Regions from separate parts of the Comamonas sp. wu1-DMT genome, predicted to be linked through region 1. Evidence: riboswitches for the same ligand, from Rfam matches in the RefSeq annotation. Region 1 holds a riboswitch; the other holds the start of a gene.

Region 1 (6,526 bases):
AAGCCATCCAGATACACGCTGTCCGCCGTCATCTGCTGCTTGCGCAGCATGGTCCTGGCATCGCCTATATAGAGCGTCAGCAGCACCTGGCCGTCATCAAAGGAAAGGCGATGCACGCCCGGCAGCAGTCCCCACCATTGCTCGGCCAGTTGTTCGCCAAGCGCGCGCAGTACCTCATCGGCCGGCAAAAACGCGAGCAGATCCTCGCGCGAGACAGGGTAGGCCTCCACCGAGACAAAATGCAGAATGCGCGGGCGTCTGGGATCGGCCTTCCATGCCGCCCAGGTGACCAGGAAATTCAGGCCGAAGCCAAAGCCGGTCTCCAGGATGCGCCACTGCGCTGCATCGGCCCAGGCTGCTGGCAGGTTGCAGCCACCGAGAAAAACCTGGCGGGCCTGGTCGAGGCCGCCGAACTCGCTGTGATAGCGATCGCCGAATCTGGAGCTGTAGGGGGTGCCATCCGGCATCCATGTGATCGGTTCAGACATGGAAAGTGAAACTACATGAGTAATGCATGGCGCAGTCTAGGTCAGAGCAGCCAGGCAAGGGCCGCCCCGCCGCGATGGCTGCGTCCCCCTCCTGCGTAGCAAGAGAGGGGAAAGGCGCGCAGCGCCACAGGGGGAGCTCGATCTTATTCCCAGCGCTGCTGGTACGAAAAAACCGGCAGGCGCCATTTGAAACGAATGGCGGCCAGACGGAAGGCCAGACCGCCGGCAAAACACACGATGGTGCTGATATTGGGGCTGACATCCAGATAGCGCAGGCCCAGGAACATCAGGCATACGGACAGCGACACGCTGGCATACAGCTCGCGGCGGAACACCACGGGGACCTGGTTGCAGAGCACATCGCGCAAGATGCCGCCGCTGATGCCGGTAATCATGCCGGCCATGATGATGACGATGGTGGGGTAGCCCAGCTCCAGCGCGGTATTGCAGCCGATCAGCGAAAAGGCGATCAGACCCATGGCGTCCAGCAGCAGAAACACCTGCTTGAGCCTGTGCATATGGCGTGCAATCACGGTGGTCAGCAGACCGAAGCTGATGACCAGATACACATACTCAGGGTGCTGGGTCCAGCCGATGGGGTAGTGGCCCAGCACCATGTCGCGGATGGTGCCGCCGCCCAGGGCAGTGACAAAGGCGATGACGACGACGCCGAAGATATCCATATTGCGCCGGCCTGCGGCGAGTGCGCCGGACATGGCTTCGGCGGTAATGGCCACCAGATAGATGACCAGCATGACGGTGAAGTTGGAGGCCTGGAACGAGTCCAGCAAAGAGACGGAAGGAAGCATGAAGGCACTTGAAAATAGACCAGCCACTCACATCGGCGGGAGTGTCCGGCTTGCCTCTCCCGCTGTCCTTTTACCTGAGAGTTGCGCATGAGCACCTTCGCGGTGGACATGCTTGCCCCTTCGGTGAGCCCTGCAGACTTGTGGTTGCGGGCTGCTCTCCAGTTGGCGATATCCGGGTCTTGTCAGACCCACCTGCGGTACTTATTGCCTGAGCGATTATGGGAGTTTGCGCCTTCGGCGGGAACCCTCTAAAGGCTCCGCTCTCCCGCGGGATGGGCGCGATTTTAGCCAGTTTCAGCGACTTTATTCGGGTTAATACCTGTATTGGTGTGCTTCTGCGGCCGCCGGCGCAGGGTGCGCAAGGCCGGTCCGACCCCGCCATGGCTCGCGCAAGCCCGCGTTTTCGTCTGTGAAGCCGTCTGCAATAACAAGCGGTGCTCTCGAAGAGCTCGCTCATTCTTCAGGCGTTGACAGACTGCTTAGGGACGACACGAACCTGTCGCGGCACGCAGAAGCGGCCCTTTGAGCCGGTACGTGGCGGTCATGCAATTCGAACAGCTTGTGTGGAGCGTAAAACAGCTGTTAAGGACAGGCGGCGTGCAGCAACTGGTGTTGGCGATTGCTGCCGCTTCGGTATGGGGCTGTGAGTGACTCAGGTCAGCCTGAAGCCGACCTGATTGCAAGCCTGAGTGGGGAGAAGTTCAAAACTCGGTGAGAGCCGGCTCACGCCAAGCTTTTAAGAAAAATCCTAGAAATCGCCATATGAACCACAAATACCATGCTCAGAAAAGGTATTTGTGGAATTTCAATGGCAAATCAACGATTTCGAAAACGCAAATTGATGCCAGTCATTTTGCGATTCTTGTGCACTTCGTCTCTTGTGGCTGCATCGATGACAGCACAGGCTCAAGACGCCTGCACTATCAAGCTGGAAGGCGGTCAGACAGTTTCGACGGTTGACTGGTGGCTGGAGCCGTGGGAGACAGGGTCTTTTGATCCCTCGGTTCCGCCGGGAACAGTTATTTACTCGAAGTCCGTCAGTGCCTCAGGCCCCGACGGGTTCGTCAAGTGCAACAGGAAAATCGGCCGAACTCTTTACTCCGTCGCGACCAGTAGCCAGCCGGATGGCTTTGAAACCTTCAAGACTTCCATCGCTGGCGTGGGGATCCGAATCAGGGGCGGCATCAATATAAATAGTTGGTGGCCTCAATCGCGATATGACGACCGTACTAACTATTTTCTCGCGGCAGCAGAAGACTTTGTCGTGGAGTTGGTGAAGACAGGGCCCATCACAGCAGGGGGATATATTAGAGGACTGATTGGTGAGTCCAGATATGTCGACTTGCAACAAACATTTAGAAGAATCTCGGTATCAGGAAGCGGCATCTCGGTTGAGCCTAGAGTGCCGACATGCAAGCTCAATACCCCATTGGTTCCGGTATCTCTCGATAGCATCAGTGCCTCCGACCTGATGGATAACGGAAAAGGGCCGTGGAAGGATTTCAGCCTGAGCCTTGCATGCGCAGGGGGCGATATCGGGACAAGTACCAGAATGTTTGTTGTATTTTCGGATGCGCAGAACCCGGCGAATCGATCAACGACTCTGTCCCTTTCTGAGGATTCGGTGGCCAAAAACGTAGGTATCGAGATTCAACGAGAAAATGAAGAGCTCGTGAGCTTCGGGCCCGAATCGGGGGAGGTCAATCAGTGGATGGTTGGCGAATTTGGTAATGAGCCGGTGAATATCAAACTGAAGGCCCGCTATACCTGGACGTCGCTCGTGCAGGAGCCGACGCCCGGCAGCGCGAATGCCGATGCCACCTTTGTCATCAGCTACAAATAAAGAGCGGCTGGCACTGACCACCAAACCGAAGGTTTGCGGTTGAGACGGGGTGCTGTCCCCCGCAGGAAAGCCACTTTTCTCTAATGAGAGAGACCAGGTGGCGGGATACAGGCTCCCCGCAACTTTCTCTTGGAAGAGAGCAGGTTTGCGCATCCGGCCTTCCATTTATTCAGAGCCAAAGCGGCCAGGGCCTTAAGTGCCGCAAGTCTGCGCTGCACCAAAACGGTGTGTATGCCGCTTGGCACTTGCCTGCAGATGCCAGAGTAAAAATCGCAGCGGACAAGCTTAGATTGAATTTCGGAATCCACTCGGTCTGTCCGAGCGGAATGAATGTCCGGCAGCGGAGAAAATGAAAAATACGTCCAACGTTGTCAGAGTTTGCAGAGTATTCGACTTCGACGAAAGTCCTTCTGAAATCTACGCAAAGCTATGCAAGAGCTTGTCTTTGCTTCCTGCACCTTGGGGGCTGGCAGATGTGGATGTCATCACATTTGAAGACCGATCGGATTGGCCTGTCAATGAAGTGAGCTATCGACTTCACGAGGAGGTCAGTCGCCTTGAAATTGGACTTCTAAGCCGGAGGTATCGGCGACATTCAGAGGTGGCTCCATGCCTTGAAGACTACATGACTGTCGAATTTGATTCTGCAAAAAATGGAGCCGACCTGAAGTATGTCTTCGACCAGGTGATCCCCCTCTATATACGCAGCTTTGGTGCATTCTTCGCTGCGGTGGAGGACATGGATGTGCTGGCCGAAGAGGAAGATGAATTCTGGAAATCCAGCGATGAAGAACGTATGCATGCCCGGGCTCAGGCCGGTCCACGCAGACAAGAGTGCCTTCACATCAGGCAGGTGAACTACTGGGCCAGAGAACAGTGCAACAACTACTTCGGACTCACGCCAGAGCAGGTGGTAGGCATACTCGGCGACCACGTCGCCCGTGCGGATGTGCTGGAGGAGGGCGCCTATATTGTTGTCTCGTACGACCCGCTGACCTCGGAGCAGGCGCAGGCAATCACTCCTGCATTGATGCCTTTGCTGAAGACGCGGTGAACTACTTGAGCGGGGCATTGTCTTCGCTGCGATGCAGGGCGCTTGGGGCGGGTATCGCACGTGATTCATCCAAACCTGCGGTGCATTTTCTACCGTGGTTGCCCACTTTTCCCTGTGTACCTATCGCGGTATGGCAGCAAGATCGTGTACGAATCGAATTGCCCTATCTTCCCGATACAGATGCTGTGCAAATACTCCGATCTGGCAGCTACCAATTCGCGCGACTAATACAAACAAGCGGATGCCTCACTTGAGAGGTAGATCCGGACAAATTGCCGCATTGAGTGAGTGGCTCTGAGACGGTTGCTTGTGGCCAGGAGTTGCCGTAGGAGTGTCAGCGATGCGCTATGGTTATCGCCTTCCTAAAAAACTAGTCGCACCCAATGTCAAAGCTCGAAACGCAACTTGCTCATATTTGTTCTGGGCAAATGTATAACGACCTCTCGCCTGAATTAGTGGCGGCGAGGCAGAGTGCGGTGCTGCTGACCAATGAGTACAACAACTCCTTCTCGAAACCAGCTAGTGAGCGGGAGGCGATCCTCAGGTCTCTGCTAGGGCATCTAGGTCGAAACGTACACTTCGAGCCCACCTTCCGTTGTGAGTTCGGACGGAATATCCACATTGGCGACAATTTCTATGCCAACTTCGATTGCATCATGCTTGATGGCGGTGGCATATACATCGGTGACGATGTGCTCCTTGCGCCGCGAGTCGGTATCTATACGTCTAATCACGCAATTGACCCCATGGAGCGCGCCGCAGGTGGATGCTTCGCAAAGCCCGTAAAGATTGGCAATCGAGTCTGGGTTGGAGCAGGCGTGCACATCAATCCCGGGGTAGCGATTGGAGATGGTTCGATCATTGGCTCCGGCAGTGTTGTGACATCAGATATTCCGTCAGGTGTCATCGCTGCCGGAGTCCCATGCAAAGTCATCCGCCTGATTTCCGAACAGGACAAAACTGGATTTAAGCCTCAATTCATGTCGAATGGCTTGTCTAACTTATAGATTCAGTAGTTCGATGAAACCCTCGGAACGACTGCACTGGGTCGGCAGCATCAGTTCGCAGTTCACGAGAGCTGTCGTTCAATTGTCTTGTGCACTGCGTCCAGCCAGTTTTCGGTTTGAGGCGCACAGCGGACGTCTGGCCAGGTAGCAGGTCAACGTCTGGTATCTGAGGTAGCGGTCGCAGACTTGCCACATCTCTGCGTCTGTAGCCAGCCTAGACCCCCCCGTTCGCGGCCTCGTGCTGAACGGGGCTGCTTCTGGCCGAACGCTGCCATAACAGGCTGAGGTGGTCGACTCAATGAGAACGCCCAATTCGACCCGTTTCTCACGGTGGGTATCGATTGACGGGAATATTCGCTCCATTGGACACATCCAATGTGTAGATCCATTGATTGCGAAGGAGTGAATCATGGGCATAGAGCACAGCAAAATCCTCGAACGCGAAGAGGTTGCACAGGGTACGATGGCATTCCATCTCGCCAAACCGGCGGGGTTTGATTTCCGCCCTGGACAGGCGTTTGAAATCCAGCTGCCGGGCGCGGTCCCTGGGGAGAGCAAAGAGGAGCGATGTCACGCATTCTCCATTGTCAGCGCGCCACACGAGAGTGAATTGGTGTTTGCCACGCGGATGAGGGACAGTGTTTACAAACGCGCTTTGGCAGCGCTACCCGTAGGTGCTGAGTTGGATATCGATGGACCATTTGGTTCGCTTACCTTGCACAAAAACACGGCGCGAGCGGGTGTGCTCATCGCCGGTGGGATTGGCGTGACGCCGTTCATGAGCATGCTGAGAAACGCTGCAATGCAGCAGTCACAGCAGGATTTGCTTCTGCTGTATTCCAATCGTCGTCCAGAAGATTCGGCGTTTCTCTCTGAGCTTCAAGCTCTCGAAAAGAAGAATCCCAAATTCCGGCTCAAGGCAACCATGACGGATATGGCGCACTCTGCCGTGGATTGGAGTGGTGATACACAAACGATCGATAGAGCGTGGCTCCAGCAGGCCATTGTGGGCTTGGCTGATCCGATCTTTTATGTTGCTGGTCCACCTTCCATGGTTGCGGCAATGCAGCAGTTGCTGTTATCAGCCGGTATTGATGAGGACGATGTGCGTAGTGAGGAGTTCTTTGGATATTGAATTGGCAGACTCACCCTGATCAAGGGGAAAGTCTGCCATGACGCATTTGGATGCAGCCGCTTGGCATACCTCGCATGGCTCTTACCAGTGCAGATAGAACATGGCCTTGGCCAGCAAGACAATGACCAGCACATGGCAGAACACGCTCAGGTGCAATCGGTGCGAGCGTCGTCCATTAAGTTGTCCTTGG
Region 2 (6,526 bases), on a different contig from region 1:
CCTGATTCTTGCTGGCGATGGCCTTGAGTTCGGCCAGCGCAGCGGCTTCGGTAATCGGCGCCGGAAGATCCATGGGCCTGGCGCGTGCGATGGAGTCGGGCATCACATCGCGAATCAAGGCATCCAGCGAGGGCTTGCCGATGGCGGCCAGCATTTTTTGCTGCTCATCGGCGTCCGGGCCTATATGACGGGGGATGAATTCGTGGCTGTTTTCCAGCGCTTGCAGGGAAGCGACGGGGGCGGGAGGCGACATCAGCATGGGAGGGACCTATTCTCAAATACTGTGACTGACGGTTTGCATGCCAGGCATGCGTGAATGCCGTATGCCTGAAGGCATGCGGCCGGTGCTTCAAGCAGCGCTGGCTTGTTCCAGCGCGGTGTTCATCAGAGCCAGGCGTTCGCTTTCCTGGTCGGCATATTCCCAATCGGGATATTTGCTGCGTGCCACGGTGTTCAGCCATTGCTGGCAGGCCAGGGCGAGCAGGGCCTGCTTGTGCAGATCGGCATCGATGCTGCCTGTGATCTTGAGCTGACCAAAGGCGGTGGCCACGTGTGCGCGGCAGACCGAGCGCAGATAGATCTGGTTCATGTCATCGCTGGCCAGCCACTGGGCCTTGGCCGCATCGTCATGAGCCAGCATGCCCTGGGGCACGGGCAGATCCCAGTCGCTCAGTTGCTGCTGCAAAAAGCGCAGGGCCTTGGCGTTGCCGCCTGTTTGCTCCTGGTACCACTCTTGAAGAGCGGCCAGTGTGTCGCTGCCATCATCGCTGCCGAAGGGGCTGAAGTCGTCACCGCCGTCGTAATAGAAGTCCTGGGCTGCGATGCGTGCAAAGGTCGGGTGGCTGGTCTCGCGGGCGAGACCGACGTCCGGATCGTCGAAATACAGAATGGTGCTCATGGCTGCATGCAAAAACGGCCTTCGCAATGCGAGGGCCGTTGATACGCTTAGTTGTCCTTGGCGAAGTCGTTGTAGGCAGTCTCTTCCATCAGGCCTTCGAGCTCGCCCACATTGCTCATCTTGACCTTGAAGAACCAGCCAGCGGCCAGGGGGGGCGCTGTTGGCGAGCGACGGGTCGTCGCGCAGGGCTTCGTTGACTTCGACGATCTCGCCGGTCACGGGCATGTAGACATCGGCAGCGGCCTTGACGGACTCGACCACGCCAGCCACATCGCCGGCCTTGAAGGTGGAGCCCACGGCAGGCAGGTCCACAAACACCACATCGCCCAGTGCATCCTGTGCGTGTACGGTGATGCCGACGATGGCGGCATTGCTGTCAGCGGCGTTGATCCATTCGTGTTCTTTGGAATACTTGATGCTCATGGAAAGCTCCAGATGGGGGATTCAGGGGAATCGGGTGTTGTTTGAGAAAGGTCCAGCTCGCACTTTAGCGGTGTTCTGGCCGCTGTTTGGCAAACTGGCCCGTCTCATGCGCGGCGGCAGACCTAGCCGCGGTAGTAGCGGGTGGGAACGAAGGGCGTGGCGACTACCTTCATGGGCACGGGCTTGCCGCGCACCATGGCGAAGATTTCCGTATCGATGGCGGCGTAGTCGGGCTCGACATAGGCCAGCGCCACAGGCTGGTTGAGCGTGGGGCTGAGCAGGCCGCTGGTGATGTAGCCGATATGCTGTCCGTCCATGTTTTCCAGCACGGCAGGCTCGCGTACGGGAATGCGTTCCAGCGCGATCAGGCCCACGCGCTTGCGGCGCAGCGACTGAGGGTTCTGCAATTGCTCCAGCACGATGGCCGCACCGGGAAAACCGCCCTCGCGCTCGCCGCCGGTGCGGCGAACCTTCTGCATGGCCCAGTTCAGCGCGGCTTCGACCGGCGTGGTGCTGGTGTCTATGTCGTTGCCGTACAGGCAAAGTCCGGCTTCAAGGCGCAGCGAGTTGCGTGCGCCCAGACCGATGGGGGCCACCTCGGGCTGTGCCAGCAGAGCTTCGGCAAAGGCTTCGGCAGCTTCGCCGGGCAGGGAGATTTCAAAGCCGTCCTCGCCCGTATAGCCGCTGCGCGTGATGTAGAGCGCATGGCCTTGCCAGTCGAAGTAATTGCCGGTCATGAAGAGCAGTTGCGTCACACCGGGAATCAGACGCGAGAGGGCAGTGACGGCTTGCGGGCCTTGCAGGGCCAGCAGGACGCGCTCGGGCAGTGGGACGACCTCGCAGCGGCTGGCGATGCGGCTCTGGATATGAGCGATATCGGCCTCTTTGCAGGCACCGTTGACGATGAGGAACAGATCTTCGCCGCGGTTGACGAACATCAGGTCGTCGAGAATTCCGCCTTGTTCATCGAGCAGCAGGCCGTAGCGCTGCTTGTGCAGGCCCAGGTCCATGACATCGACGGGCATCAGCGATTCGAGCGCGGCGGCGGCATCGGGGCCGCGCAACAGCAACTGGCCCATGTGCGAGACATCGAACAGGCCGGCAGCCTTGCGCGTGTGCAGATGCTCGGCCATCAGGCCTTGAGGGTATTGCACGGGCATGGCGTAGCCGGCAAACGGCACCATGCGGGCACCCAGTTTCTGGTGCAGTGCAAACAGCGGTGTGGAACGCAGATCGGAAGAGGTGTCAGCAGCAGTCACAGGCAAGCGCTCCGGTGGTCAAACCAAAATGAGTGGCCATGCATGACTGGGCCATGCGTGGCGGGCTTGCCCTGCTGTCCGCTTTACCTGAGAGATTCACTGCACGCATTGCATCGGGCAGTTTGCTCCTTCGGTGGATGCCGGCGCACATACGAAATGACGGCCTGCATCTCTCTCCAGCAAGGGACGCTGCAGGTTTGCACACCTTGCAGCGCTTGTCAGTCCTTTTGCCTGAGCGTTTTGACACCGGGTTGGGGGTCTGCGCCTTCGGCGGTGCGAGGCAGCTTCAAGCTGCAGGCACTCTCTCCTGACCTTGGCGATTCTAGCGGTGGGCAAGGGGCTTGCACCACCGAATCGGATGGATTCTGGGGTTTTCGAGCACAGATCGCTGGAATTGAGCTTGCGGTCTCACTGCGGTTCTGTGTTCATGGCGGGCGTACGAGGAACATCGATCTCCTGGCGCGGAAACACCAGTTGGTAGGGTTGTTCGAAGCAGGACGTCACGGGCTGGCCCTGGCGCATGCCGGGCTTGAACTTCCAGCGTTCGAGCGAGCGCATGATGGACTTCACGATGCGGGGATCGGTATCGGCGGGCTGGTAGGCCACACGGCCGAGTTCGCCCTGGGCCGTGACTTCCAGGCGGAAGACCACCGTGGTCTCCAGCCCGTTCGGAAACCAGTGGGCGCTGATGAAAGGCGTGGTGTGGCGGCGTGGCTGCGGTTGCCGATCGAGCTGGGCGGGGGGTGTGCAGTCTGCCTTGATCCAGGCAGGCCATTCCATGCTCTGTGGCCGCCTGTGCTGCGTGTCCAATGGCGGAGCCGGCGTCGGCTCCGGCTGCCCGGAAACTGTGATCGAGATGCCGGCATTCGGTGGTTGCTTGGGCTGGCTGCCATCGGAGAGGTGGGAGCAGGCTCCGAGCAGCAAGGCGGTCAGAGACGCGGCGCAGGCGGCGGCAAGGTGTGAGGTGCGCGAAATGTCCATGAGGACATTGTCGGCCATGCGGGTTGCACCTTCAGGGTTGCGCGGGGCGCAGATCCAGTCCCTTGCTGTCGGCCTCGGCGCAGGCGCGCCACCAGGGCGATCCGGCATGGGGGGCATCCAGGTCCAGGCGCTCACCCATCATGGGCGTGGCGATCTCTATGCCGTGCTGCCTGCCCAGGCTCAGGATCTGCTCGAAGGGGTCCCACCAGGCATGCATGGCGAGGTTGAAAGTGCCGTTGTGTATGGGCAGCAGCCATTGGCCGCCGAGATCCCTGTGTGCCTGCACGGTCTGCGCCGGATGCATATGGACATAGGGCCAGTGGGCGTCGTAGGCGCCGGTCTCCATCAACGTGACATCGAAGGGGCCGAAGCGCCTGCCGATTTCGGCAAAACCGTCGAAGTAGCCGCCATCGCCGCTGAAGAAGACGCGCAGCGGCCTGTCGGCCTGGCGATCTTCTATGGTCCAGGACGCCCAGAGCGTGCGGTTGCCGTCGCGCAGGCTGCGTCCCGAGAAATGCTGGGCCGGCGTGGCCGTGAAGCGCAGGCCGTCGACCTCGCTGCCCTGCCACCAGTCGTGCTGCACGATCTTGTTGGCCGGCACGCCCCAGGCCACCAGTCTGTCTCCCACTCCCAAGGGGCAGAGAAAAACTCCCACCTTGGGCGCGAGCACGCGAATGGTGGCGCGGTCCAGATGGTCGTAGTGGTCATGCGAGAGCAGCACGCCGCGCAAGGCAGGCAACTCGTCCAGGGCAATCGGCGGGGCATGAAAGCGCTTGGGGCCGGCAAACGATAGCGGCGAGGCGCGCTCGGAAAACACGGGGTCCGTCAACCACCAGCCGCCGCGCAGCTTCATCAGCAAGGTCGAATGGCCCAGGCGATACAGGCTGCGTTCGGGCGCGAGGTTTAGCTCGGTCGTGCTCAGCGGCAAAACGGGCAGCGCCTTGCCCGGCTGGGAATCGGCCGGCTTGTTGAAGAAGAACTTCCATAGCGTCCCGGCATCTGGCTTGGGGCTGTTGAGCGGGCGCGGATGCGTGTTGCGAAAACGCCCGCCCGAATACTGGGGCGAGTCCTCGTAGTCGGTGATGGAGGTGGAGAGACTTGGTTTGCGAAACAAGATCAGGCGCCTTATTGAGACATTGGCCGCAGTTTGGGACGGTTTGCAGCGCTCCAAGAGCCGGCTTGCAAGAGGCCGTAACACAGGCACGGCCATTCAGCTGCTTTCTCGGGGCGGATGCGACACTCGCTGTCTGAGGAGCAAATGCACATGAATCCCATGGTTCACAATTTGGAGAGCATGCTGGCGGCCGGCAAGGATGGTGCGCTGCTGCGCTATACCCTGGGCAAGGCCTATGCCGACGACGAGCAGATGGCCGTGGCGCGCGAGCATCTGCGCAAGGCCACGGCACTGGATGCCGAATACTCCGTCGCCTGGAAGCAACTGGGCAAGGTGGAGCTGGCGCTGGGCGATGCGCAGGCGGCGCGAGCCGCCTGGCAGCAAGGGCTGAGTTGCGCACAGGCCAAGGGCGATGCCCAGGTCGTCAAGGAGTTGCAGGTGTTTTTGCGACGCCTGGACAAGCAAGCTGACGGTACTTAGGTGCTGTCAAAAAAATAGCTGAAAACGCTTGTGATTCAAGCATTTTCAGCCAATTTTGTCTGAAGTTAATCAGTGTGCGCCGGCGGCCGCGTCGGCGGCTCCTGCGGCAGAAGCCGGGCGCTTGGTGAACCAGATCAGCACGATCAGGCTCAGGAACAGAAAGGACGATGCCAGAAAGATGTCGTCGGCGGCCCGCGTGAAGGCCTGCTGATCGATCATCCGGTTGATCTGGGCATAGGCCTGCTCGGCACTCATGCCCGCTGCCTGCAGATTTCTGACCGTGCTGGCAAACGTGCCCTGGCCTTGCACCAGCAACTCGGTCAGATGGGCATGGTGCATGGAAGCCCGGCTTTCCCAGAGCGTGGTGGCAATCGAGGTGCCCATGGCGCCGGCCGTGATCCGCACGAAGTTGGACAGGCCTGCGGCGGCCGGAATGCGGTCCGGCGTCAGTCCGCTCAGCGTGATGGTGGTCAGCGGAATGAAGAAGAAGGCCATGGCGCCGCCCTGGATCAGCGTGGGAATCAGGATATGGGCGAAGTCGGTCTCCACGGTGAACTTCGAGCGCATCCACAGCACCATGGCAAACACGATGAAGGCAATCGTGGCCATCTTGCGCGGATCCCAGACACCGACCTTGCGGCCCACCATGGGCGTGAGCAGGATGGCCAGCAGGCCCACCGGCGCCAGGGCCAGGCCGGCCGAGGTGGAGGTGTAGCCCATCCATTGCTGCAGCCACAGCGGCAGCAGCACCACATTGCCGAAGAACAGGCCGTAGGCGATGGACAGCGCGATCGAGCCGGCCGCGAAGTTGCGCCTCTTGAACAGGCGCAGATCGACGACGGGATGGGCGTCGGTCAGCTCCCAGACCACGAACACGGCAAAGGCCACGACGGCGATCACCGCAAAGGCGATGATTTCATTGGAGGCAAACCAGTCCAGCTCCTTGCCCTTGTCCAGCATCAGCTGCAGCGCCGCCACCCAGAGCACAAGCAGGGACAGGCCCACGGTGTCGATAGGCAGCTTGCGCGTGGGCGTTTCGCGGTTGCGGTAGATGCTCCAGGTCATGAGGGCCGAGAGCAGGCCCACGGGCACATTGATGTAGAAGATCCAGGGCCAGGAAATATTGTCCGTGATCCAGCCGCCCAGCAGCGGCCCCACCACGGGTGCGACCAGCGTGGTCACGCCCCATAGCGATAGCGCCACACCGGCCTTGGCGGGCGGATAGCTGGACAGCAGCAGGGTCTGCGACAGCGGAATCATGGGGCCGGCCACGGCGCCTTGCAGCACGCGGAACAGCACCAGCATCTCCAGCGAGGAGGCAAAGCCGCAGAGCCAGGAGGTCAGCACGAACAGCAGCACGCTCATGGTGAA

Evidence for each region. A riboswitch is a leader RNA that binds a small molecule or an ion and turns the genes downstream of it on or off. The one in region 1 is predicted to bind glycine.
Region 2: another riboswitch for glycine. It lies ahead of gcvT (glycine cleavage system aminomethyltransferase GcvT); the one in region 1 lies ahead of V8Z78_RS10195 (trimeric intracellular cation channel family protein).

What each region holds. Positions count from the first base shown of each region.
Region 1 is NZ_JBANEM010000005.1:224,958-231,483, forward strand. Features, by position in the region: gene mnmC (bifunctional tRNA (5-methylaminomethyl-2-thiouridine)(34)-methyltransferase MnmC2/FAD-dependent 5-carboxymethylaminomethyl-2-thiouridine(34) oxidoreductase MnmC1) at 1-488, opposite strand, end outside; gene V8Z78_RS10195 (trimeric intracellular cation channel family protein) at 632-1,297, opposite strand; glycine riboswitch at 1,350-1,469, opposite strand; glycine riboswitch at 1,483-1,575, opposite strand; gene V8Z78_RS10200 (fimbrial protein) at 2,106-3,140, shown strand; gene V8Z78_RS10205 (hypothetical protein) at 3,490-4,194, shown strand; gene V8Z78_RS10210 (sugar O-acetyltransferase) at 4,578-5,201, shown strand; gene V8Z78_RS10215 (FAD-dependent oxidoreductase) at 5,611-6,336, shown strand; gene V8Z78_RS10220 (CopD family copper resistance protein) at 6,418-6,526, opposite strand, start outside.
Region 2 is NZ_JBANEM010000001.1:148,555-155,080, reverse strand. Features, by position in the region: gene gcvP (aminomethyl-transferring glycine dehydrogenase) at 1-259, opposite strand, end outside; gene V8Z78_RS00680 (MolR family transcriptional regulator) at 350-898, opposite strand; partial or broken gene gcvH (glycine cleavage system protein GcvH) at 946-1,321, opposite strand; gene gcvT (glycine cleavage system aminomethyltransferase GcvT) at 1,444-2,580, opposite strand; glycine riboswitch at 2,645-2,770, opposite strand; glycine riboswitch at 2,790-2,900, opposite strand; gene V8Z78_RS00665 (energy transducer TonB) at 2,989-3,579, opposite strand; gene V8Z78_RS00660 (MBL fold metallo-hydrolase) at 3,593-4,675, opposite strand; gene V8Z78_RS00655 (hypothetical protein) at 4,826-5,155, shown strand; gene V8Z78_RS00650 (DHA2 family efflux MFS transporter permease subunit) at 5,225-6,526, opposite strand, start outside.